DNA from 4 places in the Caballeronia sp. AZ7_KS35 genome. Region 4 is predicted to be linked to each of the others. Evidence: predicted binding sites of a transcription regulator. Region 4 holds the regulator's gene; each other region holds the start of a gene.
What was found. The regulator LexA, encoded in region 4, represses DNA repair genes until DNA is damaged. The targets are predictions, from matches to a motif close to ACTGTATNNNNATACAGT.
Positions count from the first base shown of each region.

Region 1 (7,864 bases), on a different contig from region 4:
GATTGAACTGGAACGAGCACTCGCCCGGATCGGCGATGACGACGATCGGCGACTTCTGCGTCGCGGCTTCGAGCGTCGGATTCGTGTAGTGCGCGAGCGCCTTGAAGAGCGGGAAGAAGGAGAGCGCGGCAATCAGGCAGCCCGCCATGATGATCGGCTTGCGGCCGATGCGATCCGACAGCGACCCGAAGAACACGAAGAATGGCGTACCGATCAGCAGCGCCACCGCGACCATGATGTTCGCGCTGGTGCCATCGACCTTGAGCGTCTGCGTGAGGAAGAAGAGCGAGTAGAACTGGCCCGTGTACCACACGACCGCCTGTCCCGCCGTCAGACCGAAGAGCGCGAGCAGCACGATCTTCAGGTTCTTCCACTCGCCGAACGCTTCCTTGAGCGGCGCCTTCGAGGTCTTGCCTTCCGCCTTGATGCGCTCGAACACCGGCGATTCATGCAGTTTCATCCGAATCCACACCGAGATCGCGAGCAGCAGGATCGATACGAGGAACGGAATGCGCCAGCCCCAAGCGCCGAACTGCTCTTCGCCCATGATCGTGCGGACCGCGAGAATCACGATCAGCGAGATGAAGAGGCCGAGCGTCGCCGTGGTCTGGATCCACGCCGTCCACGCGCCGCGCTTGTTCGACGGCGCATGTTCCGCGACATACGTCGCCGCGCCGCCGTATTCGCCGCCGAGCGCGAGGCCTTGCAACAACCGCATTGCGATGAAGATGATCGGCGCCGCGATGCCTATGGTCGCGTATCCCGGCAGGAAGCCGATCAGGAACGTCGACAGACCCATGATGACGATCGTCACGAGGAACGTGTACTTGCGCCCGACCATGTCGCCGAGCCGCCCGAACACGATCGCGCCGAACGGACGCACCGCGAAGCCCGCCGCGAAGCCCAGCAAGGTGAAGATGAAGCCGGCCGTCGGATTGACGCCCGAGAAGAACGTCTTGCTGATATAGACGGCGAGCGAGCCCGCCAGATAGAAGTCATACCATTCGAACACCGTGCCGAGCGACGAAGCGAAGATGACCTTCTTCTCCTCCGCCGTCATCGGTGCGTGTGACACGCGCCCTTCGACCGTAGCCATGCATCGTCTCCTGTTCTGATTTTCGATTACATCGGTCCGCGATAAGGCGGCTCCCGGTGCAAAGGATTATTGGAACGAAAACTTACGGCGTTCTGACGCGGCGTATCCGGACGCGAGTGACGTCCGAAACGACGATTTGCGCCGAAGCCGCGCATATGTGTTGCGAACGATCGTCTAAATTCGTCTATGCTCGTGCTTCGTGCGCGCGAAATGCGAATCTGCCGCGCTCGCGCTCAGGGTTTGTCCCGGGCAGGAAAAACCCGCTGAAGACTGACGCGGACAAGCGTTCCGGCGAGTCGCGGGCTGTCCTGATACACGTGATCCTCGATGGCGAGCGCGCCGCCGTGCATCGCCGCGATCTCCTTGACGATGGCAAGACCGAGTCCGCTGCCGTCGCCGTCGCGCCCGAGAATGCGATAGAAGCGCTCGACCACGCGCTCGCGTTCCGCCGCCGGAATGCCGAGTCCCGTGTCTTCCACTTCCAGATGCACGAGATCGAGATCGTCGTCGTCGGTCCGCACGCGTACGGTGATGCGCCCGCCCGCCGGCGTGTAGCGGATCGCGTTGTCGATCAGGTTCGACAGCATCTCGCGCAGCATCACGACATTGCCTTCCACTTCGACCGCAAACGGCGGCTCCTCGTAACCGAGATCCATGCGTTTCGCGAGCGCCGCCTGAACCCAGTCGCGCACCGCGAGCCGCGCGAGATCGGTCAGGACGATGCGCGTGAATATCTGCCCCGTCGCGCGATTCTCGGCGCGCGCGAGCGCGAGCAATTGCGTGACGAGACGCGCGGCATGCTCGGAACTCATCGCGATCTGTTCTAGCGAGCGCTGCACTTCCGTCGAGACGTCCTGGCGCATCGCGAGTTCCGCCTGCATGCGCAGGCCCGCGAGCGGCGTTTTCATCTGATGCGCGGCATCGGCGATGAAGCGCTTCTGGAACTCCATGTTCTGTTCGAGGCGCGTGAGCAGGTCGTTGAACGACGCGACGAGCGGCGCGATCTCCGGCGGCGCGCTGCCGGCCTGCAGCGGCGACAGATCGTCGGGGCGGCGCGCGCGGATGTTCGACTGCAGCGCGTGCAGCGGCGCGAGCCCGCGCGAAAGCCCGAACCATACGAGGATGATCGCGAGCGGCAGGATCACGAACTGCGGCAGGATCACGCCCTTGATGATGTCGTTGGCGAGCTGGCTGCGCTTGTCGAGCGTCTCCGCAACCTGCACGAGCACCGGCTGCGCGCTGTGCGGATCGCGCCCGGGCGCGAGGCCGGGCAGATCGACCGTCGTGTATGCGACGCGGATATCGTTGCCGCGCAGCACATCGTCGCGAAACTCGACGATGCCCGGCTGCGGACGATCGTCGTCGTGCGGCAAGGGCATGTCGCGATCGCCGCCGACGAGTTCGCCGCGCGTGCCGAGCACCTGGAAAAACACGCTGTCGACGTTATCGGCGCGCAGGAAATCGCGCGTCGCGTCGGGCAGGCGGAGTTCCGCGACGCCGTTTACCGGCTGAATCTGGCGCGCGAGCACGTAGGCGTCGGCTTCGAGCGCGCGGTCGAACGGCCCGTTCGCGATCGATTTCGCGACCAGATACGTCACCGCGATGCTCATCGGCCAGAGCAGCAGCAGCGGCGCGAGCATCCAGTCGAGAATCTCGCCGAAGAGCGAGCGTGGATGCGTTTCGGCGTCGGGCTCGAGCTCGTCGGGCGGCGCGAACGGATTCGCGTAGCGCGCGTCGCGCAGCGCGTCGGAGTCGTCGTTCGCTTGTGCGTTTCGCTGAGTTTCGTGGGAAACGGGCGACGCCATGCGGCCTACTTATAGTGATGGCTGGCGGACTCGCCGGCGTGGGGCCCGCCCGCGCCGTTCGTCGTGGCGGCCGCTTTCTCCAGCGTGTAACCGAGACCGCGTACCGTGATGATCTTCGCGCCGCTCGGCTCGATCTTCTTCCGTAGCCGATGCACGTAGACCTCGATCGCGTTATTGCTGACTTCCTCGCCCCACTCGCACAGGTGATTGACGAGCTGCTCCTTCGATACGAGCCGGCCGGTTCGCTGCAGCAGCACTTCGAGCACGCCGAGTTCGCGCGCGGACAGATCGATGACCTGATCGCCGATCGTCGCAATGCGCCCGATCTGATCGAAGGCGAGCGAGCCGTGCCGGACGACGGTCGGACCGCCGCCCGCGCCGCGGCGCGTGAGCGCACGGACGCGTGCTTCGAGTTCGTTGAGCGCGAAGGGCTTCGCCATGTAATCGTCCGCGCCGAGATCGAGACCTTTCACGCGCTCGTCGACGGAATCGGCGGCGGTGAGGATCAGCACGGGCATCTGCGAATTGCGCGCGCGCAGGCGGCGCAGCACCTCGAGACCGGGCATCAGCGGCAGGCCGAGATCGAGGATCAGCAGGTCGAAAGTTTGCAGGGAAAGGGCGGTGTCCGCTTCGACGCCATGCTTCACATGGTCGACGGCGTATCCCGATTGGCGGAGTGATCGGACGAGCCCGTCCGCGAGTATGCTGTCGTCTTCGGCAATGAGGATTCGCATCGTCGTGTGCGCCTTTGTACGCCATGCATGCGCGATCAAGCGCATCGGCATTGCCGGCACCGTGTGTCGCCCGGCGCGGCGGTCTCCAGGTGTTCGTGGTTCTTGCGTGCTTGGGCGACGTGGAAAAAAAGCTGCGCCACGCCGCGACAGGCTTGCAAAAACTACTGTTTTTTTATACAGTGTCTGCGTGAGTGGGAAGGGCGGTTTCGTATGCTCGATCGAGCGGCGAAAAACCCCGTGAACACTGCCTCAGACGCCGTTCATCATAGCAAAGGACGATTCATGGAAGAAAGCAAGAAAGGCCCGGCTGGCATGACTGCGGAGAAGAGCAAGGCCCTGGCCGCCGCGCTCTCGCAGATCGAAAAGCAATTCGGCAAAGGGTCGATCATGCGGCTCGGCGCAGGTGAGGCGGTCGAAGACATTCAAGTGGTTTCCACCGGTTCGCTCGGGCTGGACATCGCGCTCGGCGTCGGCGGCTTGCCGCGCGGTCGTGTCGTGGAAATCTACGGTCCGGAGTCGTCGGGTAAAACCACGCTCACGCTGCAGGTGATCGCGGAGATGCAGAAGCTCGGCGGCACGGCGGCGTTCATCGACGCGGAACACGCGCTCGACGTGCAGTACGCCGGCAAGCTCGGCGTGAACGTGCCCGAACTGCTGATCTCGCAGCCGGACACGGGCGAGCAGGCGCTCGAAATCGCGGACGCGCTGGTGCGCTCCGGCTCCATCGACATGATCGTGATCGACTCGGTCGCGGCGCTCGTGCCGAAGGCGGAAATCGAAGGCGAAATGGGCGACTCGCTGCCGGGTCTGCAAGCGCGTCTGATGTCGCAGGCGCTGCGCAAGCTCACCGGCACGATCAAGCGCACGAACTGCCTCGTCATCTTCATCAACCAGATCCGCATGAAGATCGGCGTGATGTTCGGCAACCCGGAAACCACCACGGGCGGCAACGCGCTCAAGTTCTACTCGTCGGTGCGTCTGGATATCCGCCGTATCGGTTCGATCAAGAAGAACGACGAAGTCATCGGCAACGAGACGCGCGTGAAGGTTGTGAAGAACAAGGTCTCGCCGCCGTTCCGCGAAGCCATCTTCGACATTCTTTATGGCGAAGGCATTTCGCGTCAGGGTGAAATCATCGATCTGGGCGTGCAGGCGAAGCTGGTCGACAAGGCGGGCGCCTGGTACAGCTACAACGGCGATCGCATCGGTCAGGGCAAGGACAACGCGCGGGAATTCCTGCGCGAAAATCCGGACATCGCGCGCGAGATCGAGAACAAGATCCGCGAATCGCTGGGCGTCGCTGCATTGGGCGAAGCTGTCGTCGCAAGCGCCGCAGCGGCCGACGACGAGTAAGCATCGAGCCTGAAGGAAGATGCAGACGCGCCGGCTCGGATCCAAGGCAGACCCGGCGGATAACGGAACCGGCGACGATTCCGATTCCGTCGATCGCTACGAGCGAAGCAGCGAGCGGCGCGGTGCATCGTCGAAGTCAGGCGGCTTCAGGCGCAGCAACAAGGAACGCGCCGGCGCGAAGTCATTCGCGTCGGCGCATCGCGTTTTCGAGCCTGTTAAAAGGGATGAAAGCAGCGTAGACGCGAATGATCGCGCGGCCCGCCTGGAACAAGCTCGCGCCTTACTGAAGCAGGCGACAGCGCAGCCGAAGGCGCCCCCCGCCGATCGCAGCCCGCCGTCCGCTAACCCGCCGGACCCATTCGAAGACGCCGATCGATTCGAGCCCTTCGAACAATGCGTGCCTTCCGAGCCATCGCCAGCCGTTTCCGGCGAAACGGTTTATAGCCGCTCCAGCCAGCGCACCCGCAAGACATCGGCAAACGAAGTCAACAATCCCAAACGTCCGCAACGCTCGTTGAAGGGCCGCGCGCTCGCGTTCCTGTCGCGTCGCGAGTACAGCCGCGCGGAGTTGTCGCGCAAGCTGCGTCCGTACGTCGAAGAAGCCGCTCCGCTCGAATCCCTGTTGGACAGTCTCGAGCGCGATGGCTGGCTGTCGAACGAGCGCTTCGTCGAGAGCGTCGTGCATCGGCGGGCGTCGCGCATGGGCGGCAGCAGGATCATCAGCGAGCTGAAGCGGCATGCCGTCGGCGAAACGCTCATCAGCGAAACCGCCGACAAGCTCGCGCAGTCCGAAACCGCGCGCGCCAGGGCGGTGTGGGAAAAGAAATACGGCGTGCCGCCGGAGACGCCCGCCGAGCGCGCCAAGCAGGCGCGCTTTCTGGCTGCGCGCGGTTTTTCGAGCGGTACGATCGGCAAGATATTGAAGGGCGGTGACGAAGATTGGAGCGAGGAAATCGTCGACGACTGAGCGCCCGTTCGGCTTGATCCGCACGCGCGTTCCATTCGTCAGGCACATGCCCGGCTCGAAATACCCGATATGCTAAAATTCCACGGTTTTCCCCGTACCGGCTCACTCCAGCATGCCTCTCTCGCCTCCCGCTCCCCGACAATTGCGTCATAGCCGCGCGATTCGAGTGGAAGCGTTCGAACGCGACGACGGCCTGTGGGATATCGAAGCCTGTCTAACCGATGAGAAGCCGCGCGACTTCCAGCTCGCGACGGGCGTCCGGCCGCACGGCCTGCCGATCCATGAACTCTGGCTGCGCATCACCATCGATCGCACACTCAGCATCGTCGACGTCGAAGCGTCGTCCGACTGGGCGCCGTATGGCGGTTTGTGCGCCGAGTCCAATGCGGTCTATCGCAAGCTCATCGGGCTCAATCTCCTCCAGAATTTTCGCCGCGAAGCCAACACGCTGCTGCGCGGCACTGCCGGCTGCACGCATCTCACCGAGTTGTGCGGGGTCTTGCCGACCGCAGCCATTCAGGCATTCGCGGGCGACGTCTGGAAGATCGAGGACGGCAATCCATTCAAGCAAGCCGACGCCAACGCGCAGCGCGACGAGCCGCCGTTTCAGCTCGGCCGATGCCACGCGCTGCGTTTCGACGGACCCGCGGTCAGGGAACACTACCCGCGCTGGTTCGGCCACGCGCCCGGCGAACCATCCAGATCCGGAACAACGGTGCAAGACAGGCCGGAGACAAAGTCCGCCTCGTAGCGCGCAAGCAGCGCTCGCGCTCACGCACGGAATTCAAACAAGAAAAGAATCAGCGGTTCAAGCAAACAGAAGTTCACTCCAACTCTCAGACTGAAGGAATCACGCATGAAGATTCACGAGTACCAGGGTAAGGAAATCCTGCGGAAATTCGGCGTCGCGGTCCCGCGCGGCAAACCCGTGTTCTCGGTGGATGATGCGGTCAAGGCCGCGGAAGAGCTGGGCGGCCCGGTTTGGGTCGTCAAGGCGCAGATTCACGCCGGCGGACGCGGTAAGGGCGGCGGCGTGAAGGTCGCGAAGTCGATCGAACAGGTCCGCGAATACGCGAACCAGATCCTCGGCATGCAGCTCGTCACGCACCAGACCGGCCCCGAAGGCCAGAAGGTCAATCGCCTGCTGATCGAAGAAGGCGCGGACATCAAGAAGGAACTGTACGTCGGCCTCGTGCTCGACCGCGTTTCGCAGAAGATCGTCGTGATGGCGTCGAGCGAAGGCGGCATGGACATCGAAGAAGTCGCGGAAAAGACGCCGGAACTGCTGCACAAGTTCGCCGTCGAGCCGTCGACCGGTCTGCAAGACGCGGACGCCGATGATCTCGCACGCAAGATCGGCATTCCCGATGCATCGATCCCGCAAGCGCGCGCGATCCTGCAAGGCCTGTACAAGGCGTTCTTCGAAACCGACGCATCGCTCGCGGAAATCAACCCGCTGATCGTGACCGGCGAAGGCAAGGTCATCGCGCTCGACGCCAAGTTCAACTTCGATTCGAACGCGCTGTTCCGTCATCCGGAAATCGTCGCGTACCGCGATCTGGACGAAGAAGATCCGGCTGAAGTCGAAGCGTCGAAGTTCGACCTCGCATACATCTCGCTCGACGGCAACATCGGCTGTCTCGTGAACGGCGCAGGCCTCGCGATGGCCACGATGGACACCATCAAGCTGTTCGGCGGCGAGCCGGCGAACTTCCTCGACGTCGGCGGCGGTGCGACGACCGAGAAAGTGACCGAAGCGTTCAAGCTGATGCTGAAGAACCCGAACCTGAAGGCGATCCTCGTGAACATCTTCGGCGGCATCATGCGTTGCGACGTGATCGCCGAAGGCGTGATCGCTGCGTCGAAGGCCGTGGACCTGAAGGTGCCGCTCGTCGTGCGCATGAAGGGC
Region 1 covers NZ_JALQDV010000001.1:718,175-726,038, forward strand. Annotated here, with positions in the region: gene NCT05_RS03480 (MFS transporter) at 1-1,096, opposite strand, end outside; gene NCT05_RS03485 (sensor histidine kinase) at 1,330-2,901, opposite strand; gene NCT05_RS03490 (response regulator transcription factor) at 2,907-3,635, opposite strand; gene recA (recombinase RecA) at 3,918-4,988, shown strand; gene recX (recombination regulator RecX) at 5,008-5,955, shown strand; gene NCT05_RS03505 (DUF2889 domain-containing protein) at 6,068-6,706, shown strand; gene sucC (ADP-forming succinate--CoA ligase subunit beta) at 6,812-7,864, shown strand, end outside.
Region 1: a site for LexA is predicted at 3,799-3,816, ahead of recA (recombinase RecA). Genes of this name have one in related genera too.

Region 2 (7,864 bases), on a different contig from region 4:
ACGATGTAACGAACTACCGTTGTCTTGCCCGAGCCCCATGGCCCTTCGATTCCGACGACGATTCCCGGACTCGCCGGCGGCAGCGCCAAGAGCCGACCTACATGCTCGGCAAACGACTTTCGGCCATAGAGGTCGGTCTCAACGTGTGGGCGGTCGTGCTGAAATGTTACGGGCAGAGAGCGAGCCATCGAATTTGTCAAAAGCGTTGATATTGGGGAAAGGCAATATTATGTCGACGCAGGACCTGTGACGCCGCACGTGAGCGACACCGACAGCGCTTAGCCGGTGCATCACGGCAGAAGGTCGCGATGCAAGGGCGCCTGCGCTTCGACGCGTGCGAGAACCTGGCTAGTCTGCCACCCGACACAATACCGGTTGTCCTGGGACCGCTGCCGTTGATGTTCGACCAGTCGTGCCGCTGCACGAAGCAGAACGGTCAGCAGTATGCATACCGCGCAATCGGAGTCATGATTTGGCAAAGGACGCGCTGCGAGCGTAAATCTGAGGGTGAGCGTGGGGAGTTTGCCTCCAAGAAAATTCGGTGGACGCGGATTGCGAGAAGCTAGACTGTCGCGCTCTTCGGCGACAAGGTCTCCTCGTTCGAAGCCATTCGAGTCAAGAGAGTATTAAGTCCCTTCGATGTGTTACAGACGCGGTAACCACGAGACACGAATGAACATATGCGAGGTCTACTATGCAGCCAGTCGATGCTCGTAGTATGGTCGGTCCCTGTCATCAAGTATCGCGTACATTGCTTCCAGGTTTGACGCAATCGGGTTGAGCCACGCGTCGATGTTCTCAGTCTTGATTGGCACGATGCATCGGTCGTGGCCAGCAGCCTCGACTTCGGGCGGTGGCTCGTCCGTGATTGCGGCGAAGGACAGCAGGTCGGGCTGCCCTGGCGCGGTCCATCTGGACCAGAGGCATGCGACATGCATCAACTGGCCGTTGCTCGGGCGAAACTCAAGGACGACGTTCTCGTCTCGGTCGTGCGTCTCAAGCAGCGTGTTCTCGTACTTCGCCTTTTTGACGTTCTCGTAGAAGACGTCCACTAGCATCACGCCATGTGTGTAGCCGAAACAGGGTTTCCAGAAGCCTTCGAGATTATCGCGTCGCGCGTTGTAAGTCCCGGGGTATTTGAAGTCGTAGTTCGCGGGCTTGCCTGCGATTCTGCACTGGTAGCGCATCGGCTTCACCACATATCTTCCGTTTTCCATCACAAGCACGGGCGCGTAAGAGCCGGGGAAGATGCGTGAGTCGCGACGTTCGGGCCCGGTCCGATTGATGTCCTCGAGTCGGCGTAGGGAGGCCTCGATTTTGGCGGTCGCAATGCGCAGGCTCTCGGTGGCCGCCTTCGTAACCTTCGACTTCAATGTGCGCTCGGCGTCCGCAAGGCGGGTTCGCTGCTTGAATAGCTCCTGCTCAAGCTTCGTCGTCTGGTCTTGGTTGTACCGGTCGATTAACGCTTTTATCTCGCTCTCGGCATCAGTCTGCGGTTCGCGAAACGCGTCGTCGACCGCTTTGGGAATCTTCGCCTTGCTGCCCTCGGCCCGCTCGAAGTACAGGCGCGCGAATTCCTCGATGTCCATGTGTGCACCGAAATTTCTCACATACCTGCGATAGTCCGCCTGAATTTGGGCCGAGTAGCACATGCGTTGCCTTCTTTTGGTCGATTGATTGGCTGACCGGCTCAGAGAGATTGCTTGCACAACTTCATCATCTTCTGAACCACCGAGCTCGCGTGATTAAGCTTCATTTCGCCGGTGAACAGCACCTGCACGTCGCTCTGCCGTACCGCGATGCCAGCGGCCTTCAACTCGCGCTTGGCAATCTTCATCGCAAGCTGGCCAAGCAGCACTCGGTTAAGCCAATGCATCGATACGCCGCTTCTCGCCAGCCAAAGTCGACTGCTCTCAACGACATGGTCGATGCGCCATTCGCGCGTCAGCGTGTGCGACGCAGCGACGGTTGCCACCAGGAAGCACAGCAAATCGGCGCGTGCGCCCGGCACTTCGTCTATATCAGGTTTATCCATTCCGTGGGTCCCGTTTGTTCTCCTTGCCTGAACTTCGGTGCAGTCGGTGATGGTTCGGTCGACGACGTGTTCAACCGGTCGGCGCCGTCAATCCCTTCAATCCTCCGCGCTGACTAAACCGCGTTTCGTTCCGACGCAAGAACCGTCGCACCCCTCGCAATGATGGCGGTCTCGGATGCCGCCATTGACCCTCCATCGGTTGTCGTCCTCAATCGAACTCGTACCAACGATGCGTCCGTTATCTTGCGAGAAGAATGTCGGCTCACCAGCTTGCCGCGTGCCACAGCTTCGTCGATGGCCGCGTCGCCAGGCTTCGCCCAGCCATGCGACGAATTCGGCGACCTCGGGCATAGGTTACCTCCGTACAAGCATAGCCATTCGACTTCCCAGGAGCGACTAAAGGGGCAATTCACTGCTTCACTTTTTGCGTTACGATACTGTACATCCATACAGTGTTTCAGAAAGATGGCCGCTCTGCCTCAACACATCGAGTCGATTCATCCGAGCCTTTGGCGCGGGTCTCAGCTCGCCCGCGCGTACGGCAAGACGGTCGACACCGGATACGCCGCGCTGTCGGCCGAGTTGCCGGGCGGAGGCTGGCCGCTCGGCGCGTTGGTGGAACTGCTTGTCCAGCAGCCAGGGACTGGCGAGATGCGGCTGTTGAAGCCGGCTCTCCTCGAACGCAGTACGCGCCCCATCGTGCTGCTGCAGGCGCCGCACGTTCCAAACGCGTTGGCGTTCTCGTATCTCGGTTTGCCGTTGAACAAGGTGTTGAGATTGCAGGCGCCCAAGACGGCGGACGCCCTCTGGTGCGCCGAACGCGTGCTGCAAGCCAAGAGCTGCGGTGCCCTGGTGTTCTGGCAGCAGCACATACGGGCTGAAGCGCTTCGGCGCCTTCACCTGGCTGCGCAAGCGACCGAAACCTTGCTCGTGCTCATTCGGCCGTTGGCGAGCGCGCAAGACGCGTCGCCCGCAACGCTGCGGCTCGGAGTGAGACCCGCTGATGGCGGCCTCGTCGTTGATGTGGTGAAGCGACGAGGCCCAACGAAAACCGAGCAGCTGTCTGTCTCTTTGCAACCATCGCCGATTCTATTGAGCCCTTATGGCCGTGTTCGTCGCCATCTTCCTGCCCCGGCTTTCGCTGGAGGTGTTCCGTCCGAGGTGGTCACCTCCGACTGAACACGGGTGTGCGGTGCTTGAGCGCGACAAGGTAATTGTGATGGATGCGGCGGCACGGGAAGCAGGCGTTTTACCGGGGATGAAACGAGGCGGGGTAGCGACACTTGCCCCCGACGCTGCGGTGTATGACCGAAGCGTCCAGCTTGAGGCGGAGATGCAGCGCGCAGTCGCCTTCGGCCTGCTGCGCTTCTCGCCACAGGTCGCGCTATGCGACGAACAAACCATCGTCATGGACGTGACCGCCAGCCTGCGACTCTTCGGCGGCATTCGAAGCGTCTGCTCGCAAATCCGACGCGTCGTGAAGTCGATAGGCGTAACCGTTCGCATGAGCGTGGCGCCGACCGGGCAGGGCGCCTGGCTGCTTGCCAAGCGCGGGCGTTGCCGCGTAGTCAAGATGCGCTCGCTCGAGCGGCATCTTGACTCGTTACCGTTTATGGTCGTACAGGAAGTCCGCGCATTCGCTGACTGGTTTCACGGTCTCGGCTGCCGAGCGTTGAGCGACATCCGGCGCCTGCCGCGCGCTGGACTAAAGAAGAGGTGTGGTGTGGATTTGTTGGATTCTCTCGACCGTGCTTATGGTCTGTCACCGGAGCTATATGAATGGCTCGAGGTCCCGCCAAACTTCAGCGCGCGCACCGAGCTTCCGGACCGCGTCGAGCATGCCGAAGCGGTGCTGTTCTCGGCACGTCGGCTTATTGTGCAGCTGTGCGGCTGGCTGAGCGCGCAACAGCTCGCGCTCACCCTTGCGACGGTGGCGCTCGAACACGAGCGCGGTCGACAGGCAGTCGAGCCGACCGTCCTGGAAATTGCGCTCGCGGAGCCAACGTGGCACGAAGAGCATCTCGTTCGTTTGCTGAAAGAACGGCTTGGGCGCACGGAGCTGCAGGCGGCGGTTATCGCCGTGCGCTTGACCGCGTCGAAGGTCCAACCTGCCGAGCCGCCGTCGGAGGACTTATTCCCCGACCCGGGCGGTTCGGCGGAAGACCATAACCGCCTCCTTGAACTGCTAGTCGCAAGACTGGGTGCGGAGAACGTGCTGCGCCCGGCGCCGACTTGCGACCACCGGCCCGAACTCGCCAATCGTTGGGTGTCCGTCCAGGATGACGCGAAGTTGTCGGTGCCGCCCGAAGGGTTGCCGCGTCCGACATGGCTGCTCGAGGAGCCGCTTCGCTTGATGGTGAAGAATCATCGACCTTTCTACGGCTCCCCGCTCAAACTCGTCTCAACCGGTGAAAGAATCGAAGCAGGTTGGCATGATGGCGAGTTGGTGACACGCGACTACTATGTCGCCGAGGCGAGCGACAAGAGCTGCTACTGGATATACCGCGAGCGCCCGAGCGTGAAGACGGAAGAAGTCCGATGGTTCCTCCATGGCCTGTTCGGATAAGCAGGTGTCGTCGTGGACTTTCCCTCGTCGGCGTTGCCGGACTATGCGGAGCTATTCGCATTTACCAACTTCTCATTCCTCCGTGGCGCTTCACACGGCGAGGAACTGGTGTTGCGCGCATCGCAACTCGGCTACTCCGGGCTCGCCATTACCGATGAGTGCTCGCTAGCGGGCGTCGTGCGCGCTCACGTCCAAGCGAAAGAAGAAAAGCTGCCGCTTGTCATTGGCTCGTTTTTCCGGCTTGTGAATGCGGACAAGAGTCCGGCGTTCGGGCTCATCTTGCTGGCTCAAAACCGCAATGGCTACGGCAACCTCTCCGAACTCATCACGCAGGGCCGCATGCGTGCAGCCAAGGGCGAGTACCTGCTGACCCCGAATGACATCTCGAGGCCCGAGAGAGAGCACGCACATCTGAGAGGCATGCCCGATTGCCTCGCGATTCTCATGCCAGATTTCCCCGCAAAGGAAGATGCGCTTGCTGCTCAGCTTGAGTGGATGAACGACGTCTTCGCCGAGCGGGCGTGGGTCGGTCTCACGCTGCACCAGCGCGCGATGGACGACATCCACCGCGGTGTGGTCGAGTACATCGCGGACCAGTATCGCGTGCCGGTTGTCGCCACGGGCAATGTCGTCATGCATGTGCGGTCGAGAAAGCCGCTGCAAGACACAATGACGGCAATCCGAATCGGGAAGCCCGTTGCCGAATGCGGCTATGACCTCGCGCCAAATGCGGAAGGGCATCTACGCTCGCGATTGCGCCTGGCGAACCTCTACCCGGCGCATACGCTATCCGAGACGCTTAACATCCTCGAGCGATGCAATTTCTCGTTGGATGAGCTTCGTTATGAGTATCCGGACGAGCTCGTGCCCGAAGGCTTCACACACGAGGCTTACCTTCGGCAGGAGACGTACATCGGTGCGCACCGGCGATTCCCGGCCGGCATCCCTCACGCCGTGCAGCAGCAAATCGAGCACGAATTGCAACTCATCCGTGAGCTCCGGTACGAGGCTTACTTTCTGACGGTGTACGACATCGTGCGCTTCGCACGCAGTCAGCATATCTTGTGTCAAGGCCGTGGTTCCGCCGCGAATAGCGCCGTGTGCTACTGCCTTGGTGTAACGGAGGTCGACCCCTCGCGCGGAAACATGTTGTTCGAGCGGTTCATTAGCAAAGAACGCGGCGAGCCGCCCGACATCGACGTCGACTTCGAGCATCAGCGTCGCGAAGAGGTTATCCAGTACATCTATCGCAAGTACGGCCGCGACCGCGCGGCTATTGCGGCCGCCGTTTCAACGTATCGCCCGAGGGGCGCGTTGCGAGAAACAGGCAAAGCGCTCGGCATCGACCCGCAAATCGTCGACCGGGTCGCGAAATCGCATCAGTGGTTTGACCATTCGCAGGACTTGCTTCGCCGATTCGAAGAGTCTGGGCTCGACCCTTCCAATTCGCTCATTGCGATGTGGGCGAACCTTGCGGCGCAGATTTTAAATTTTCCTCGTCATCTTTCGCAGCACTCGGGCGGTTTTGTCATCAGTCGAGGCAAGCTCACTCGACTGGTGCCTGTCGAGAACGCCGCAATGGCGGACCGCAGCGCGATACAGTGGGACAAAGACGACCTTGAAGCACTAGGCCTTCTCAAGATTGACGTGCTCGCGCTCGGTATGTTGTCGGCCATCCGGCGCACGCTCGACATCGTCTCTGAGCAACGCGGCGAACGATTCGAAATGCAAGACATCCCGGCGGAAGACGAGGCGACGTACGAAATGATTTCGCGAGCCGACACCGTCGGTGTCTTTCAGATTGAGTCGCGTGCGCAAATGAGCATGCTCCCTCGCATGAAGCCGAGAGAGTTCTACGACCTCGTCATCGAAGTCGCTATCGTACGGCCTGGTCCCATTCAGGGGGGCGCAGTGCATCCGTACCTGCGCCGTCGGCAAGGATTCGAGCCCGTCACTTATCCGAGCGATGCTTTGAAAGTCGCGCTCGGACGCACGCTCGGCGTTCCAATCTTTCAAGAGCAGGTAATGCAAGTTGCCATTCTCGCGGCTGGTTTCACCCCTGGGGAAGCCGACCAGCTACGTCGCGCGATGGCCGCATGGAAGCGAAAAGGCGGCCTAGAGAAGTATTACGACCGCATCGTCAATGGTATGCACGACCGCGGCTATGATAAGGCGTTTGCAGAGTCAATCTTCGAGCAGATAAAGGGGTTTGGCGAATACGGCTTCCCTGAGAGCCATGCGGCAAGCTTCGCGCTGCTCGTGTATGCGAGCAGTTGGCTAAAGTGTCATGAGCCCGCTGCCTTCCTGGCTGCGATGCTCAACTCGCAACCGATGGGCTTCTATTCGCCGTCGCAACTTATACAAGATGCACGGCGCCATGGCGTCGAGGTTGTGCCGGTTGACGTCACAATCAGCGGTTGGGATTCAGTACTGGAGGCGGTTGCTGGTGAACCGAAGCCGGCGGTACGCTTGGGCCTATCGTTGCTAAAGGGAATGAAGGACGGCGCCGCAGAGCGCATCGAGACGGCGAGAGCGGTGAAGCCATTCTCAAGCGTCAGCGACCTTGCCAGACGCGCTCAACTGGACCGGCGGGACCTGCAAGTGTTGGCCGCCGCGAACGCTCTATCTTCGTTGGCGGGCAACCGGCGCGAAGCGCTTTGGCAGTCGGTTGCTGCCGTGCCGGACCGCGACATTCTCGCGGACGCCCGTGTTGACGATGACACACCCGTGCTTGGCGCACCGTCTGAAGCAGAAGACATCGTCGCAGACTACAACTCCGCGGGACTTACGCTCGGACGCCACCCTCTGTCATTGCTGCGACCGGCGCTACTTGAGCAACGCCTTATGCCGGCATCGACGCTCCTTACGTATCGCAACGGTCGCCTGGCTCGGGCATGCGGCCTCGTGACGGTGCGTCAGCGACCAGGAACCGCGAAGGGCGTTATGTTCGTGACCATCGAAGACGAAACCGGCAATGTGAATGTAATTATCTGGCCTTCTCTGCTTGAGAAGCAACGGCGAGAAGCGCTGGGCGCTGCACTGCTTGCGGTGTACGGCACTTGGCAGTCCGAGGCGGGTGTCCGACATCTCGTTGCCCAGCGCTTGGTTGACATGTCGCATCTGCTCGGCGGACTTACAACCGTCAGTCGAAACTTCTGCTGAGCGGACCTACGAAGTCGCGGATAGACTCACTTCCCATGACCCACGCTACCATTGCGCAGCGCGCTCGCGCGCTCTTCATCGACTCCGTCTGGTGGACAGCA
Region 2 covers NZ_JALQDV010000009.1:229,644-237,507, reverse strand. Annotated here, with positions in the region: gene NCT05_RS11305 (KAP family P-loop NTPase fold protein) at 1-188, opposite strand, end outside; gene NCT05_RS11300 (SOS response-associated peptidase family protein) at 693-1,652, opposite strand; gene NCT05_RS11295 (hypothetical protein) at 1,691-2,035, opposite strand; gene imuA (translesion DNA synthesis-associated protein ImuA) at 2,501-3,214, shown strand; gene NCT05_RS11285 (Y-family DNA polymerase) at 3,138-4,601, shown strand; gene NCT05_RS11280 (error-prone DNA polymerase) at 4,614-7,763, shown strand; gene NCT05_RS11275 (RDD family protein) at 7,799-7,864, shown strand, end outside.
Region 2: a site for LexA is predicted at 2,472-2,489, ahead of imuA (translesion DNA synthesis-associated protein ImuA). Genes of this name have one in related genera too.

Region 3 (7,864 bases), on a different contig from region 4:
TGCGCCGTTTGCAATTGCTTCAAAATCAACTTGATTCATCGGCAAGCCGTCCGCTTTGATCGGTCTGTTAGTCTGGTACCCGTGCGTCGTCGCCTGTTGAGGGTTTCTGCGGAAATACGAGAAGCTTGCAACTAGTGCGCTTGCTTTCCAGACGAAACCTTCTTCGACTGTCATCGATTTCCCTGTTTCCTGCATCACCTGAGCGAAGAAATGAGCTCTTCTGGATGGGGTGTCCAAGGCATACACCTCGAGGTGCGCGTTCAACTCGTCGATCAACTCTTGAAGGACATTTGCTTGGGCGAGAGGAAATACGCGTCGCATCATTTCCAGTGTGAATTGGAATTTGGTCCGAAAATTCCCCACCAATCCCACAGGATGCAGATGAAACACATCCGCCTGAGGAAATCCCGGAACCTTCGCCTTCACCTCATCCCACCACACGAGCTTCTCGATACGCTTCTGCTCTTCTTTGTACTGGGGGTTCGGCGTGGCGTTCTCGATTTCCGTGTAGAGCTGTCGCCACTTCTGCGGATTTGTCCACTCGCTTTCATGCTTCACAATCAATCGGGATGCCGCTTGCATCAGCCATGGATAGTGGCCTGACTCACCTGCATAGGCTAAGCACAAGTCGTCTGCAGCACGGCTGCCATCGCCTTGCGGAAACAGCTTTCGGTACACCGCCTGCATCATGGGACTCAACTTGCTCAAGGCCTTCGCATCTGCAGCACCGGTATGACTGGCAAAGTCCACCCACGCCTTGGTCCTCGAGAACATGGTGTGAGCCGGATCTTGTGCCCCGTCGATACAAGCGAAGTCCACCCATTTCTGGGCGAACTCTCGCGTCACAGTTCCGCCCGCGAACTGCTCTTCACGCACCCATCCCTCGATCGCTTCTCCTCGCTGATCCGCGCTGCCAACGCGCCACCAGTTCATCTTTCGTCCGTTGCGATCCGCCGTCGCTTCAGCGTGTCGCTTGTTCGTATCCCGCGCCAGTTCGGCCAGTGACCACCGCTGCACCACGCCCGTCACCGGCGGTTCACTACCCGCCTGCTCCGCGTTGCGATAGAGCTTAGTCCCCTCCGCGATACGCAATAGCGTCGGCTCGGAAGAAAGCCCCAGCCGCTTCCACTCGTCGGGATGCGCGCTGTGGGACGCGACCCACGTCCTGCTTCGCGCAATGAACGATTTGACGCTGTCGTCACAGAACACCTCGATGTGCGCCATTTTCGTGGCGGACGGCGGATTCGCATTCAATGAATCAAAGCGGCCAAGATGGCCTATCAATTCGCCCGCTTTCACGGCGATGCCCTGCGCATTCGCGTCGTCTGCTCCACCGGCCAACAACGTAACCATGACGCGATCGAAGGCATCGTCAGGCATGATTTCCTGCACCACCGGACCACCGTTCTCGCTACCCAGAAATATCCAACCGCCCACTACTGTGGTGGGCGGAGCATCGCCCACCTGGGCCGCGTACGGTTGCGCACCACGCGCGTCCGTGATCTTGCCCCAGCCATGTTGCCGCTCGCCAATACTCACAGACGCACCTTGGGGCAGAATGCCAAGCGCCGGACTTGCTCCACGGCCCGTCTTCGGAGCGCTGCGGATTCTCAAACCTTGCTGACTAGCATCTGGCGCCTGACCGGTTCGGCTCGGAGCTGCCTTGTCCCGCGCATAGGACGTGACTTTGTACTGAGCAAGCGCAGATAGATACGCCGGTTTGGCCTTGCCCGTATCGCGCTCATACTCCTCGTACGCTTGCAGATGCATGTACAGGCTATAGAAAGTCAGCTTCGTGCCTTTCGGGAACTCCATCGAATGGCGAACCAAAGCGAATCCGGTGCTAAAGGGCGCTTGCACGTTTCCGAGTTGGCTCACCGGATAAGTCCGGTTCACCCGGTATGCAATGACGTGGCCATCTGCAATGCATCGCACGCCTTGCTTCAGATCCACCTTGCTGCCCGCGCCGCTGTCGGTGATGTGGATACCGCCGTGCCAAAAGCCTTTCTTACTCACCAAGAAGGTTCCGCCGGGTTCCTTCTCCGAGAGCAGTTGGTAAATCTCGTGTTCGTCGGTGAACCTGACTGCCGCATCCGTATCCCTCTGCCCCTTCTTCAGGAACGGGAAGGCAAACGACAACTTCTTGACCTTTGTGTCGGGCGGCGTCGCTTGCGGTGCGTTACGAGGGACTGCAGGCGCACTGCGTTGGCCACCTGAAGCGGGCTGGGGTGCAGACGCAGGTTGCGGCGCCGAAGCGGGTCTTGCAGCAGTTGCTGATGTTGCCATCTCGATTCTTATTCAAAAAGCCAAAGGAAATCGGGTTCGCACTGACGTTCAGACCGGGACAGGAACGCGAAGCCTTTCTATCGGCCTGACCGACAGTCAGGTCGCGCCTGCCTTGATTTAAGTGGCAGGACTAATGATTATCATCGTACCGTGCGATAGTTCAATATCGGTGCCATGAACTGTCACCGATTGTCACATCGTTGCCCTGTTGATTGTCTTCTTAGCGTCGGGGCCGTTACCTGCTGTTATGCGGCCCACCATCTGTTTTTCGCCCGTGGTCGCAACTTGCGCGTCGAGCTTCAACGGATGAAACCCGCTCTGCGGCTGCTGGGAAGAGCGAGATACCGATGATGTGCGCCGGGCATGCGCCGTGCTCAGGGATCGCGAGGACCGGTAATCCCCACGCAAGGGCGCTCGTTGGCAAATGTAGCCAGATGAAACCGTCGGTAACAGTGACTGATTTTCGCGAACTTGCCCGATTGACCGCCGGTCCGACCATTTGATCGATGCAGCTTCGGTCATCTTTCCAATCGACAAAAGTCGCGCGGATCGCTCGTTTCATCGTCGTAAGAGCGCCGCCGACGCCAACTAAAGAGAGGACTAGCTCATGACTCGCGCACGAATCCTTTTTATCGGCTCCGCCATCGCCACTTTCGCCGCTTCGGGCGCTTATGCGCAGACCGCGACCCAGTCCGCACCGGTGCAGACTCAAACGCAAGCGCAAGTGCAGCCGATGCAAGCCCAACAGCCGATGACGCCGCCGCCGCAGAACCTCGTCGCGCCCGCGCCGACCGATCCGCTCGTCGAGCGCCGCAATGCCAATGCGAAGGCGAACGCCGAATACAGCGCGTCGAAGAAGGCGTCGAAGGCCGAATTGAAGGCGCAAACCGAGCAGGCCAAGGCGCAGTACAAGGAAGAGGTGAAGAACGCGAAGATCAATCGCAAGGCGGACAAGGACGCCGCCAAGGCCGAATTGAACGCGACCGAGCCGAACGCACCGAAGGACACCGGCTTGCAGCATTAAGCGGGGGAACCGGGAATCGCCGCGAGCTCGCGTTTGGCGCGGCTCGCGGCATCGAACAAGGGAGAAGACCATGAATCGAAAAACTCATGCACTGCTGGCCGCGCTGATCGCGGGGACGTTCGCGAGCGCGAGCGTGGCATCGTTCGCACAAACGGCGTCGGATACGCCGACTGCCGCCGATCAAAAGGCCGCGAAGGAACAGAGCAAGGCCGACAAGAAGGCGGCCGTCGCGCAAGCCAAGGCCGACAAGAAAAAGACCGAGGCGCAATCGGACGCCAATGAAGCCGCCGCCGAAGCGAAGCTCAAGAACGCGAAGAAGGCCGACTGACGCAAATCTTTTGCAGCGATGCGAGCCCGGTTCCGTGCGAGCCGGGCTCGTTGCATTTGGGGCCAAAACCCTTGTCGAGCCAAAGGCTTGCGCGTGCGGGTTGTATGGATATACAGTGTGCGTCACTCATTTCCCGCCGCCTTTCTCCCGTGCTCACGCTCCCCGACACCGCCGACGAATCCACCACGAAACAGGTCGCCGACTATCTGGCGAAGCTCAACGAGGCGCAGCGTCAGGCCGTCGAATTCGGCGTCGACGAACCGGGGCGCGCGGGCGGGCCGCTGCTCGTCATCGCGGGCGCGGGATCGGGCAAGACCAACACGCTCGCGCATCGCGTCGCGCATCTGCTGGTGAAAGGCGCGGATCCGCATCGCATCCTGCTGCTCACGTTTTCGCGCCGCGCGGCGCTCGAAATGACGCGGCGGGTGTCGCGCATCGCAATGAACGCGCTCGGCACGAGAAGCGCAATCGCGCAGGGTTTGTCGTGGTCGGGTACGTTCCATAGCGTCGGCGCGCGGCTGTTGCGCGATTACGCCGATCTCGTCGGGCTCGCGCCGTCGTTCACCATCAACGATCGCGAGGATTCGGCCGATCTCATGAACCTCGTGCGGCACGAGCTCGGTTTGTCGTCGAAGGAAAAGCGCTTTCCCGCCAAATCGACGTGCTTCGCGATCTACTCGCGCGTCGTCAACACGGGCGCGTCCCTGGCGACCGTGCTCGATCAGTCGTATCCGTGGTGCCGCGAGTGGGAAGCGGACCTGAAGCGCCTCTTCGCCGCGTACGTCAGCGCGAAACAGGCGCAAAGCGTGCTCGATTACGACGATCTGCTGCTCTACTGGTCGCATCTCGCGGCGGAGCCGTCGATTGCCGCCGATCTCGCGAGCCGCTTCGATCACGTTCTCGTCGACGAATACCAGGACACGAACCGTCTGCAGGCATCCATTCTTCTCGCGATGAAACCGGACGGGCGCGGCCTTACCGTCGTCGGCGACGATGCCCAATCCATCTACTCGTTTCGCGGCGCGACGGTGCGCAACATCCTCGATTTTCCCGGCCACTTCGATCCGCCCGCCGCGACCGTCACGCTCGACCGCAACTATCGTTCGACCTTGCCGATTCTCGAAGCGTCGAACGCGGTGATCGGCCTCGCGACCGAGCGCTACACGAAGAATCTGTGGACCGACAAGGCATCGGCGCAAAAGCCGCGCGTCGTTGCCGTCGCCGATGAAGCCGATCAGGCGCGCTATGTCGTCGAAAAAGTGCTCGAAGCGCGCGAAGGCGGCATGAAGCTCAAGGCGCAGGCGGTGCTGTTTCGTGCCGCGCATCACAGCGCGGCGCTCGAAATCGAATTGACGCGCCGGAACATTCCGTTCGTGAAGTTCGGCGGACTGAAGTTTCTCGATTCCGTTCATGTCAAGGACGTGCTCGCGGTGTTGCGCTGGGCCGAGAATCCGCGCGATCGCGTCGCGGGCTTTCGCGTCGCGCAGTTGTTGCCGGGCGTCGGACCGGCGATCGCCGGGCGCCTGCTCGACAGCGTGAGCGCGCCGGACGCGGTGGCGTCGAATGCGATCGCCGCGTTTCAGGCGCCCGCGCGCGCGTCGGAGGACTGGCCGCGTTTCGTCGGCCTGATGGCGAAGCTCTGCGGCCGCGACTCCGGCTGGCCCGCCGAGTTCGAAATGATCCGGCGTTGGTACGAGCCGCATCTGGAACGCAATCACGAGGACGCGGCGATCCGCATCGGCGACGTGTTGCAGATGGAAAGCATCGCGGCGACGTATCCCACGCGCGAGCGCTTTCTCACCGAACTGACGCTCGATCCGCCCGACGCGACCAGCGACGAATCCGGCGTGCCGCTGCTCGACGAAGACTATCTGATTCTCTCGACGATCCATTCGGCGAAGGGCCAGGAATGGCGCAACGTGTTCGTGCTGAACGGCGTCGACGGCTGCATTCCGTCCGATCTCGGCACGGGCAGCGACGAAGAACTCGACGAGGAACGGCGGCTGTTATACGTCGCGATGACGCGCGCGAAGGAAGACCTGCACATCATCACGCCGCAGCGCTTCTACGTGTACAACCAGACGCATCTCGGCGACCGTCACGTATGGGCGCAGCGCACGCGTTTCATTCCGCCGCATCTGATGCAGAACTTCGAAGCGGCCGCGTGGCCGCCCGTCATCGCGCCCGCTGCGCCGACGGCGGCGGGGCTGGCTGCGGCCGCGAAAGCGAAGATCGATATCGCGGCGCGCCTAAAGGGAATGTGGGACTGACCTGAATCTCAGCGCTGCGCGCGCGATGCACGCGGCGCGCGCGGCGACGGCGAGAAGATGCTGCGCAGCCATGCTGCGAAGCGTGTGTAGCCGTCGTAAGGCTCTTCGACGAAAAGCTCGGGCCGCAGCGAGCGCAGATATTCCAGCACTTGCTGCGCTTCCTGCTTCTGGATCGAGCCATAGAAGATGCCGAGCCGCAGCAGGCAGCGCAGTTCGCCGAGCTTCTCGCGCGCGGTCGAACCGATGCTCGTCTCCACCGAAATCTTGGTTTCATACACGCGCTGACGTAGCGAATCGGCGAGACGCCATGCGGGCGTCTGCATCTTTTCCTCGACTTCGCGAATATCCGCCGCCGCGGATTTGATCTGCGAGGCGAGCATGTCGACTTGCGATACGTCGCCGTCCGCTTCGGTGACGATCGCCGTCGCCCACGCGCGCGATGCCTTGACGAGATCCTCGGCGGTCCAGTCCGCGCGGATCGCGAACGCGAAGCCGTGCTCGGCTGCCTGCCGGATCAGGATCTCGACGACGTCCGGAAACTCCTTGTCGAGCGCGCGCTTCGCCCACGCGTACTGGCCGTGCGTGAGCATGCGCTGCACCGCCTGCTCGGTGAGCGGCGTGTTGTTGTCCAGGAGCTTCGCGCGCAGGAAGTCCTCGAACGAAGGCGTGACGAATTGCGGATCCAGCTTCAGCGACAGACGCGTGAACGCTTCGAAATCGCGCTGCAGCGAAGCGATGGTCTCGTCGCGTAACGATAAGGTGATTTGACGCATGTTGGTTCCCGGTTCCGCCTTCGATCTCCGAAGGCGGGAAAAGCTGTCGGCGCCGCGTCTCAGGCGGAGTCCATTCGTTTCTGTTATCGGCGCGCGCTTCGGGAACTTGAGGATTCTTCGATGCTCTTTGAAAGCCGTTTAACGGCTGATGGAGAGAAAACGTTTAGCGCAGCACGGCGAACTGCCACGCCAAAAACACCGCGAGCGACACGGCAATCGTCAAAAGCGGCCGCTTCGTGAACGCGCAAACGATGATCGCGACGATCGCAGCCACGAGCTGCGGATTGCGCCAGGTGATTTCCGCGCCGTTGCCGTGCGGCGAGACGGTCATCGGCACGATGATCGCGGTGAGCACCGTCACCGGCACGAACGAAAGCGCGGTGCGGACGATCGGCGGAAAGGGCAGGCGTTCGCCCAGCACGAACACGGCGGCGCGGATCGCAAACGTAACGGCCGCCATGCCGAAGATCAGCGTGACGTAGTTCATTGCGTGCGCTCCTTCGCGTTCTTCAGACGATGTTTCGCGTGGCCCTTCGCCTGCGGACGGTTTTCCATCAGCGTGAGCAGCATGCCGACGGCCACGCCGACGAACACCGCCGCGAGCAGGCCGAGCTTGTACGGCCAGCCTTGCCACGCGAACGACAGCACGCCCGATGCGAGCGCCGCCGCGACGAAGCGCACGGCGACGAGCTGCGGCACGACGATCGCGATGAACGTCGCGACCATCGCGAAGTCGAGCCCGAGCGATTTCAGTCCGGGAAACGCGGCGCCGAACAGGAGGCCGAGGAGCGTCCACAACTGCCAGTTCAGATACATCGCGACGCCGGAGCCGAAGAAGTAGTGCGGCCCGATCTCGCCCGGCGCGCGCTTCCGATAGTGCGCGTAGGCGACGGCGAAGACCTCGTCGGTGAGCATGCCCGCGAGCGCCCAGCGCCAGCGGCGCGGCAGATGCGCGACATACGGCGCGAGCGTCGCGGAATAGAGCACATGACGCAGATTGACGACGAGCGTCGTCGCCAGAATGACGGCGAAGCTCGCGTGCGACGCGATCAGGCCGACCGCGATGAACTGCGCCGAGCCCGCGAACACGACGAGCGACATCAACTGGCCGTGCCAGAGCGTGAGCGGACTTGCGGTGACGAGCGTGCCGAAGATCACGCCGAAGGGCGCGGCGCCGATCATC
Region 3 covers NZ_JALQDV010000009.1:342,059-349,922, reverse strand. Annotated here, with positions in the region: gene NCT05_RS11870 (chitinase) at 1-2,286, opposite strand, end outside; gene NCT05_RS11865 (hypothetical protein) at 2,894-3,310, shown strand; gene NCT05_RS11860 (hypothetical protein) at 3,381-3,638, shown strand; gene NCT05_RS11855 (ATP-dependent helicase) at 3,788-5,908, shown strand; gene NCT05_RS11850 (DUF4088 family protein) at 5,917-6,681, opposite strand; gene NCT05_RS11845 (AzlD domain-containing protein) at 6,845-7,168, opposite strand; gene NCT05_RS11840 (AzlC family ABC transporter permease) at 7,165-7,864, opposite strand, start outside.
Region 3: a site for LexA is predicted at 3,738-3,755, ahead of NCT05_RS11855 (ATP-dependent helicase). Genes of this name have one in related genera too.

Region 4 (7,864 bases):
CAGGAACGACACGCACAGCATCACGACGGCGAGCGCGGTCGCGCCGGCATAGTCGTACTGTTCGAGCTTCGTGATGATGAGCAGCGACGTGATCTCCGACTTCATCGGCACGTTGCCCGCGATGAAAATCACCGAGCCGTATTCGCCCAACGCGCGCGCGAACGCGAGTGCGAAGCCCGTCAGCAGCGCCGGAAAGAGCGACGGCAGCACGACGCGCCGGAACGTGAGCCAGCGCGTCGCGCCGAGGCACGCGGCGGCTTCTTCCTGCTCGCGCTCGAAGTCTTCGAGCACGGGCTGCACGGTACGCACGACGAACGGCAGGCCGATGAACGTCAGCGCGACGAGCACGCCGAGCGGCGTGAACGCGACCTTGATGCCGAGCGGCGCGAGATATTGCCCGATCCAGCCATTGCCCGCGTAGACCGCGGCGAGCGAAATGCCGGCGACCGACGTCGGCAGCGCGAACGGCAGGTCGACCATCGCATCGACGATGCGCTTGAACGGGAACGTGTAGCGCACGAGCACCCACGCGACGAGAAAACCGAACACCGCGTTGATGAGCGCGCCGCCGAGCGCCGCGCCGAACGTCAGCCGATACGATGCGAGCACGCGCGGCGACGTCACCGCGCGCACGAACTGCGCCCAGTCGAGCGTCGCCGTCTTAGCGAAGGTGGCGGCAAGCGGAATCAGCACCACGAGGCTCAGATAAGCCACCGTGATGCCGAGTGTCAGGCCGAAACCGGGTAGCGCGCTCGGTTTCCTGAATGTGAGAGTCGTCATCCTTGAATCATCCTTTTTGCGCGCGGGGTGGGCGCGCGTTGCTGCTTCGGGCGCGCGGCGTCTTGAACGCGCCGCGTCGCCGGTTGACGCTTATTGCGGCTGATAGATCGAATCGAACACGCCGCCATCCGCGAAATGCGTCTTCTGCGCCTTGGTCCAGCCGCCGAAGGTGTCGTCGATGGTATAGAGCTTCAGCTTCGGAAACTGCTTCGTCAGATCGGCGGGCACCTTGTCCGAACGCGGCCGATAGAAATTGCGCGCGGCGATCTGCTGCCCTTCGTCGCTATAGAGATACTTGAGATACGCTTCGGCGAGCTTGCGCGTGCCGTGTTTGTCGACGACCTTGTCGACCACCGCGACCGGCGGCTCCGCCAGAATGCTCACCGACGGCACGACGATCTCGAACTTGTCCGGACCGAATTCCTTCAGGGACAGGAACGCCTCGTTTTCCCACGCGATGAGCACGTCGCCCTGACCGCGCTGCACGAAGCTCGTCGTCGCGCCGCGGGCGCCGGAATCCAGCACGCCGGCGTTCTTGTAGAGCTTCGTCACGAACTCCTTGGCGGTCTGCTCGTTGCCGCCCGGCTTGTGCTGCGCGTACGCCCACGCCGCGAGGTAGTTCCAGCGCGCGCCGCCCGATGTCTTCGGATTCGGCGTGACGATCGACACGCCCGGCTTCGTCAGATCGTCCCAGTCCTTGATGTGCTTCGGATTGCCCTTGCGCACGAGAAACACGATCGTCGACGTGTACGGCGATGCGTTGTCCGGCAGGCGCTTCTGCCAGTCCGCGCCGACGAGTCCCTTGCCCGCGAGCGCGTCGATGTCATAAGCGAGCGCGAGCGTAACGACGTCCGCCTGCAGTCCGTCGATGACCGCGCGCGCCTGGCCGCCCGAGCCGCCATGCGACTGCTTGAAGGTTACGGTCTCGCCCGTCTCCGCCTTCCATTTTTTCGCGAAAGCCTGATTGAAGTCCTGATACAGCTCGCGGGTCGGGTCGTAGGAAACGTTCAGAAACGACGTATCCGCCTGCGCCGGCGCCGTCACGATCAAACCCGCCGCGCCAAGCGTCGCCGCAGCAAGAAGCCGTCGCAATCCCGTGTTGATGCTTTGCATTCCCCGTTCTCCGTCTTATCGAATTGACGGAATCAGTCTAACGAGGCCTCTATATGATTGAAAATAATCGTTATTCACTTTTTTATACGTAAAACTGCTAAGAACGATATTCCTGGATGGAAGAAGCGCCGGCGGGCGCGATCCGACGGTGCGGAGGCTTCGTGGCCGCGAACTTAAAGTAAAGCTTGAAAAGCGCCAAATACTGTATAAAAATACAGTCACCTGTCCATTCATACAGTGCATCAGGGGCTCGAGCCAGTGACCAAAACATCAAAACTTACCGCGCGGCAGCAGCAGGTGTTCGAACTCATCCAGCGCGCGATCGACCGCACGGGCTTTCCGCCCACGCGCGCCGAGATCGCGGCGGAGCTCGGCTTCAGTTCGGCCAATTCCGCCGAGGAGCACCTCAGGGCGCTGGCCCGCAAGGGCGTCATCGAGCTGGCGGCGGGTTCGTCGCGCGGCATCCGGCTGCTCGGCGATGCATCTCGCATCGATCGGTCCGAGGAGCTGCCGCATCAGTTCACGCTGCCGCATCAGAGCATCATGCAATTGTCTCTGCCGCTCGTCGGCCGGGTCGCGGCGGGGAGTCCTATCCTCGCGCAGGAGCACATCTCGCAGCACTATGCGTGCGACCCCGCGCTCTTCTCCAGCAAGCCGGACTATCTGTTGAAGGTGCGCGGCCTCTCGATGCGCGACGCAGGCATTCTCGACGGCGATCTTCTCGCCGTGCAAAAGCGCAACGAAGCGAAAGACGGACAGATCGTCGTCGCGCGTCTTGGCGACGACGTCACGGTCAAGCGCTGGAAACGGCGCGCGGACGGCGTCGAACTCATCGCCGAAAACCCCGAGTATGAAAACATCTTCGTGCGCGCCGGCAGCGGCGATTTCGCGCTTGAAGGCATTGCCGTCGGGCTGATCCGCTCCGGCGAGTTCTGATGTTGGCCCGCGAACGGGCAAGGCACGAAAGTCGAAGCACATTACTTTCGCACCGAGACACGAAATGTCTCATTGACATCGCAAGATAGCCTCACCAACCGCTTTCGACACCTGATTCAGGCGTCTCACAACACAACAAGCATGACGGCCACCGCGCGCGGTGCGCCGCGGTGCGTCCTATCGTCTGGAGAGTCATCATGGAACGTTTTGCCCGTCTGCTGCCCTTCCGTCAATTCGGCCGCCTGCGCCATCTGCGCACGCTGATCGCCTGCGGCATGCCGCGCGCCGAAGCCACGCCCGATCTCTTCAACGAAATGCCCGCGTTGCCGTCCCGTCAGCCGGCCTTCGCTCGCGTTTCCCTCAACAGCACGGTGCACGCCGAGGCCGAGCAGCGCGCGCCAGTGCGCGTGTATCGCGGGCAATCGCGCGTGATTCTGGTGGGCAAGATCGACGAGGTTTCGCGCATGATCGACCGCTGCATCGCCGAGGAAAATGCCGGGCTGGCCGGCGGAATCCTCGCCTGAATGGAACGCCATCGCACGCACGACGTGAATTCACGGGATTTAACCGACGCCCGCGCGGTCAATCCGTAATTCACGTTTTGCAAGAGGCTCGGCCCAAGCATGTCCCGCACTACCCGTTCTATTGTCGTTACGCTCGTCGTCCTGGTTATCGTCGCGGCGCTCGGTTTCGTTTACGCATCGCCTTACATCGCACTCGATCGCGTGAAGCGCGCGGCCGATGCCCGCGATGCGCAAACCGTCAACGAATACGTCGATTTTCCGGCGTTGCGCGCGAGCCTCAAGGACCAGATCGCGGCGCTGCTCACGCGTCGCGTGGATATTCAAAAGAGCGGGAATCCGCTTGCGATCATCGGTGCGATGATCGGCGCGGCGCTCGTCGGTCCGCTGGTGGATTCGTATGCCACACCGGACGGCGTCGCGGCGATTCTGAACGGCATCCCGCCGCGCGGCGATCCGGGCGAGCGTCCGCCGCAAGCTGGCGACGGCGCACCAGCGAATGCGGGGAATGGGCCCGCGTCCGGCGTCACGACCGCACGGCAGCCGCCGAAAGAGCCACCGCAGACGACGGCGGGTTATCGAAGCCTGAACACGTTCGTCGTCACGTATCAACACGGCGCCGGCGATGCGCGATACTCCGCGATCTTCCACCGCAACGGGCTCGTGTCGTGGAAGCTCGTCGCGGTCGATCTCAACGGTTGACGCGTCAAGCGTCGCGGTTCACGCTTCGCACCGCATCACGCCCCGGCTTCGGCCTTGACGGGCTTCGCCGCGTACGCCGCTTCGTCTTCCGCTTCGGCCGATTCACCGGCCTGACAGACGGCAACCAGGATGCTGCACTTCACGCGATCCAGCAGCGGCGTGTTGCCCGCGCCCATCCACCAGCGCGCGAGGCCGCTGCGGCAGCGATGCCCGACGACGACGAGATCGACCTGAAGGCTGTCGGCGAGCGCCGCGATTTCGTCGATCGGATGGCCGAACGCGAAATGTCCCTGTGCCTGAAGGCCACGCTCGCGCAGCCATTCGACGCCCTCTTGCAGGATGTCGCGCGCGGCCTCTTCGAAGCGTCCGCAGGCCATGTCGGTTAGCAGTCCGGCGCTCTGCGCGATGCTCGAGCGCATATCCACCACCGCGAGCACATGCGTCTCCGCATTCAGGTCGAGCGCGAGATTGGCGCCCTGACGCAGTGCCTTGCGGCCTTCTCTGGAGCCGTCGTAGCACAGCAGGATTTTTCGGTAGCTCTCCATCTTGACCTCCCTGGCCAACGTGCCGTTGAGCGCGACTTGCCCGCGGCGTTGATTCATCATCGTGGGTCGTCCCATGGGAGACAACGCTGGAAAACGCTTACCGGCGCGAACACGCTAGCTCGCACCGTGCCAGAACCACAAAAACGTCGACGGACAAGCCTCTGGCACTTTCGGCCGGAACCGGTTCGACGCGCCCCGCACGGGTTTGACACGCGCGCGCAGCATGCGGTTGCACGCCAAGCGCCGCCTTGGTGCAATGGATTACACTAGCCCGCTGGATTTCCCTCATCCGGCTTTCCCTGCGCACAGATGCATGACTGATCAAACTTTGCAACAAAGCGCTACACGCGACGCCGATGGAAACCGCGCACCCGCCATCGAATTCAGCGAAGTAAGGAAGCACTACGGCGAGCGCACGGTCGTCGACGGCCTGTCGTTCGATGTGCGGCCCGGCGAATGCTTCGGACTGCTCGGACCGAACGGCGCGGGCAAGACGACGACGCTCAAGATGCTGCTCGGCATCACTTCGCCCGATAGCGGCGCGATCCGTCTCGTCGGCGAGCCGGTGCCCGCGCGCGCCCGATTCGCCCGCGAGCGCGTGGGCGTCGTGCCGCAGTTCGACAATCTCGATCCCGATTTCACTGTCCGCGAAAATCTGACGGTGTTCGGCCGCTACTTCGGCCTGACGGGCGCGCGCATGGATGCGCTCGTACCGTCGCTCCTGGAGTTCGCGCGGCTGGAGAGCAAGGCCGATGCGCGCGTCGGCGAGTTGTCGGGCGGCATGAAGCGGCGTCTCACGCTCGCGCGCGCGCTCGTCAACGATCCCGATGTGCTCGTGATGGACGAACCGACCACCGGGCTCGATCCGCAAGCGCGGCATCTGATCTGGGAGCGTCTGCGCTCGCTGCTTGCGCGCGGCAAGACCATCCTGCTGACGACGCATTTCATGGAAGAAGCCGAGCGTCTCTGCGATCGCCTGTGCGTGATCGAGGAGGGCCGCAAGATCGCCGAAGGACGGCCGCGCGAGCTGATCGAATCGGTGATCGGCTCGGACGTGATCGAAATCTACGGACCCGATCCGCAAGCGCTCGCCGCCGAGCTTGCGCCGCTCGTCGCGCGCATGGAAGTGAGCGGCGAGACGCTCTTTTGCTACGTCGACGATCCGCAGCCCGTGCATGCGCGCGTGAAGGGCCGCGCGGACGTGCGCTATCTGCATCGTCCGGCGAATCTCGAAGATGTTTTCCTGCGTCTCACCGGACGTGAGATGGTGGACTGAGCCAATGGATACGCTCGAACGATCCCGCATCGACAAACAGCGCGAGCCGAAGCGCGCACAAAACCTCACGCCGCTTTCCAGCGCGTTGCCCGCGAACGCCACGCACTGGATGTCCGTGTGGCGGCGCAACTATCTCGTCTGGAAGAAACTCGCGATCGCCTCGATGATCGGCAATCTCGCCGATCCGATGATCTACCTCTTCGGCCTCGGCCTCGGTCTGGGCCTGATGGTCGGGCACGTCGACGGCGTGTCGTATATCGCGTTCCTCGCGGCGGGCACGGCGGCGTCGAGCGTGATGATGTCCGCGAGCTTCGAATCGATGTACTCCGGCTTCTCGCGCATGCACGTTCAGCGCACCTGGGAAGCGATCATGCACACGCCGCTCACGCTCGGCGATATCGTGCTTGGCGAGATCGTCTGGGCCGCGAGCAAGTCGGTGCTGTCGGGCGTGGCGATCATGATCGTCGCGGGCGCGCTCGGCTATGCGAGCTTTCCGTCGATGCTGATCGCGTTGCCGGTCATCGTGCTGACAGGACTCGCGTTCGCCAGCACGGCGATGGTCGTCACCGCACTCGCGCCGAGCTACGACTTCTTCATGTTCTATCAGACGCTCGCGCTCACGCCGATGCTCCTGCTCTCCGGCGTCTTCTTTCCCATCGCGCAACTGCCCGCGATCGCGCAACACGTCACGCAGGTCTTGCCGCTGTATCACGCGGTGGAGCTGATCCGTCCGGCGATGCTCGGCCGCCCGTTCGACGGCTTCGCGCTGCATGCGCTCGTGCTCTGCGCGTATGCGGTCGTGCCGTTCTTCCTGTGCGCGTGGCTTTTCAGGCGGCGCATGATGAAATGAAAAACGGCGATGGACTTCGAAAGCCGATCGCCGTTTTGACATCGCCGAAAAGGAAAGCGCGCTACTTCACCGGAAACTCGTGATGCCCGCCGAAGCCGAAGCGCATCGCGGACAACATGCGTTCCGGGAACGATTCGGCATCGCGCGAACGGAACCGCGTGTACAGCGCCGCCGACAGCACTTGCGCCGGCACCGCTTCCTCGATTGCCGCTTCGATCGTCCATCGTCCTTCGCCGCTGTCCGCGACTTCGGTGGAATAGCGGTCGAGCGAGCCGTCGCCCGCGAGCGCGCCCGCGGTCAGATCGAGCAGCCACGACGACACCACGCTGCCGCGACGCCACACTTCCGCGATATCGGCGAGATCGAGCGAGTAACGCTCGTTCTCCGGCAGTTCCGTCGAGTCCTTGCGCTCGAGCACGTGAAAGCCTTCGGCATAGGCCTGCATCAGTCCGTATTCGATGCCGTTGTGCACCATCTTGACGAAATGCCCCGACCCGACCGGCCCGCAGTGCATGTAGCCGTTCTCGACGCGCGCATCGCGTCCTTCGCGGCCCGGCGTCGCGGGAATGTCGCCGCGTCCCGGCGCGAGCGTCGCGAGAATCGGATCGATGCGGCGCACGACCGGCTCGTCGCCGCCGATCATCATGCAGTAGCCGCGCGTCAGGCCCCACACGCCGCCCGACGTGCCGACATCGACGTAATGGATGCCCTGCTCGCGCAACTGCGCGGCGCGGCGGATATCGTCCTTGTAGAAGCTGTTGCCGCCGTCGATGATCACGTCGTCCGCGCCGAGGATCTTGTGCAGATCGTTGAGCGTGTCTTCGGTGATTTTCCCCGCCGGCAGCATCAGCCAGACGACGCGCGGCGCGGTCAGTTTCGCGACGAGATCGCCGAGATCCTTCGCGCCCGTCGCGCCTTCGCTCGCGAGCGCTTCGGTGGCCTCCGGATTGTGGTCGTACACGACGCACGTATGTCCGCCGCGCATGAGCCGCCGCCCGATGTTGCCGCCCATGCGCCCCAGTCCCACGATGCCGATCTGCATGATGGTCACTCCTTCCCGTTGGATTTCACGCGTTCGATCTGCTTCTTCGCGGCGTCGTAGACCGCTTCGGGCGTGAAGCCGAACTTCGTCTTCAGCGCC
Region 4 covers NZ_JALQDV010000003.1:319,294-327,157, reverse strand. Annotated here, with positions in the region: gene cysT (sulfate ABC transporter permease subunit CysT) at 1-780, opposite strand, end outside; gene NCT05_RS07705 (sulfate ABC transporter substrate-binding protein) at 871-1,893, opposite strand; gene lexA (transcriptional repressor LexA) at 2,152-2,829, shown strand; gene NCT05_RS07695 (hypothetical protein) at 3,027-3,353, shown strand; gene NCT05_RS07690 (DUF2939 domain-containing protein) at 3,453-4,052, shown strand; gene NCT05_RS07685 (universal stress protein) at 4,088-4,597, opposite strand; gene nodI (nodulation factor ABC transporter ATP-binding protein NodI) at 4,911-5,873, shown strand; gene NCT05_RS07675 (ABC transporter permease) at 5,878-6,723, shown strand; gene gnd (phosphogluconate dehydrogenase (NAD(+)-dependent, decarboxylating)) at 6,785-7,765, opposite strand; gene tkt (transketolase) at 7,771-7,864, opposite strand, start outside.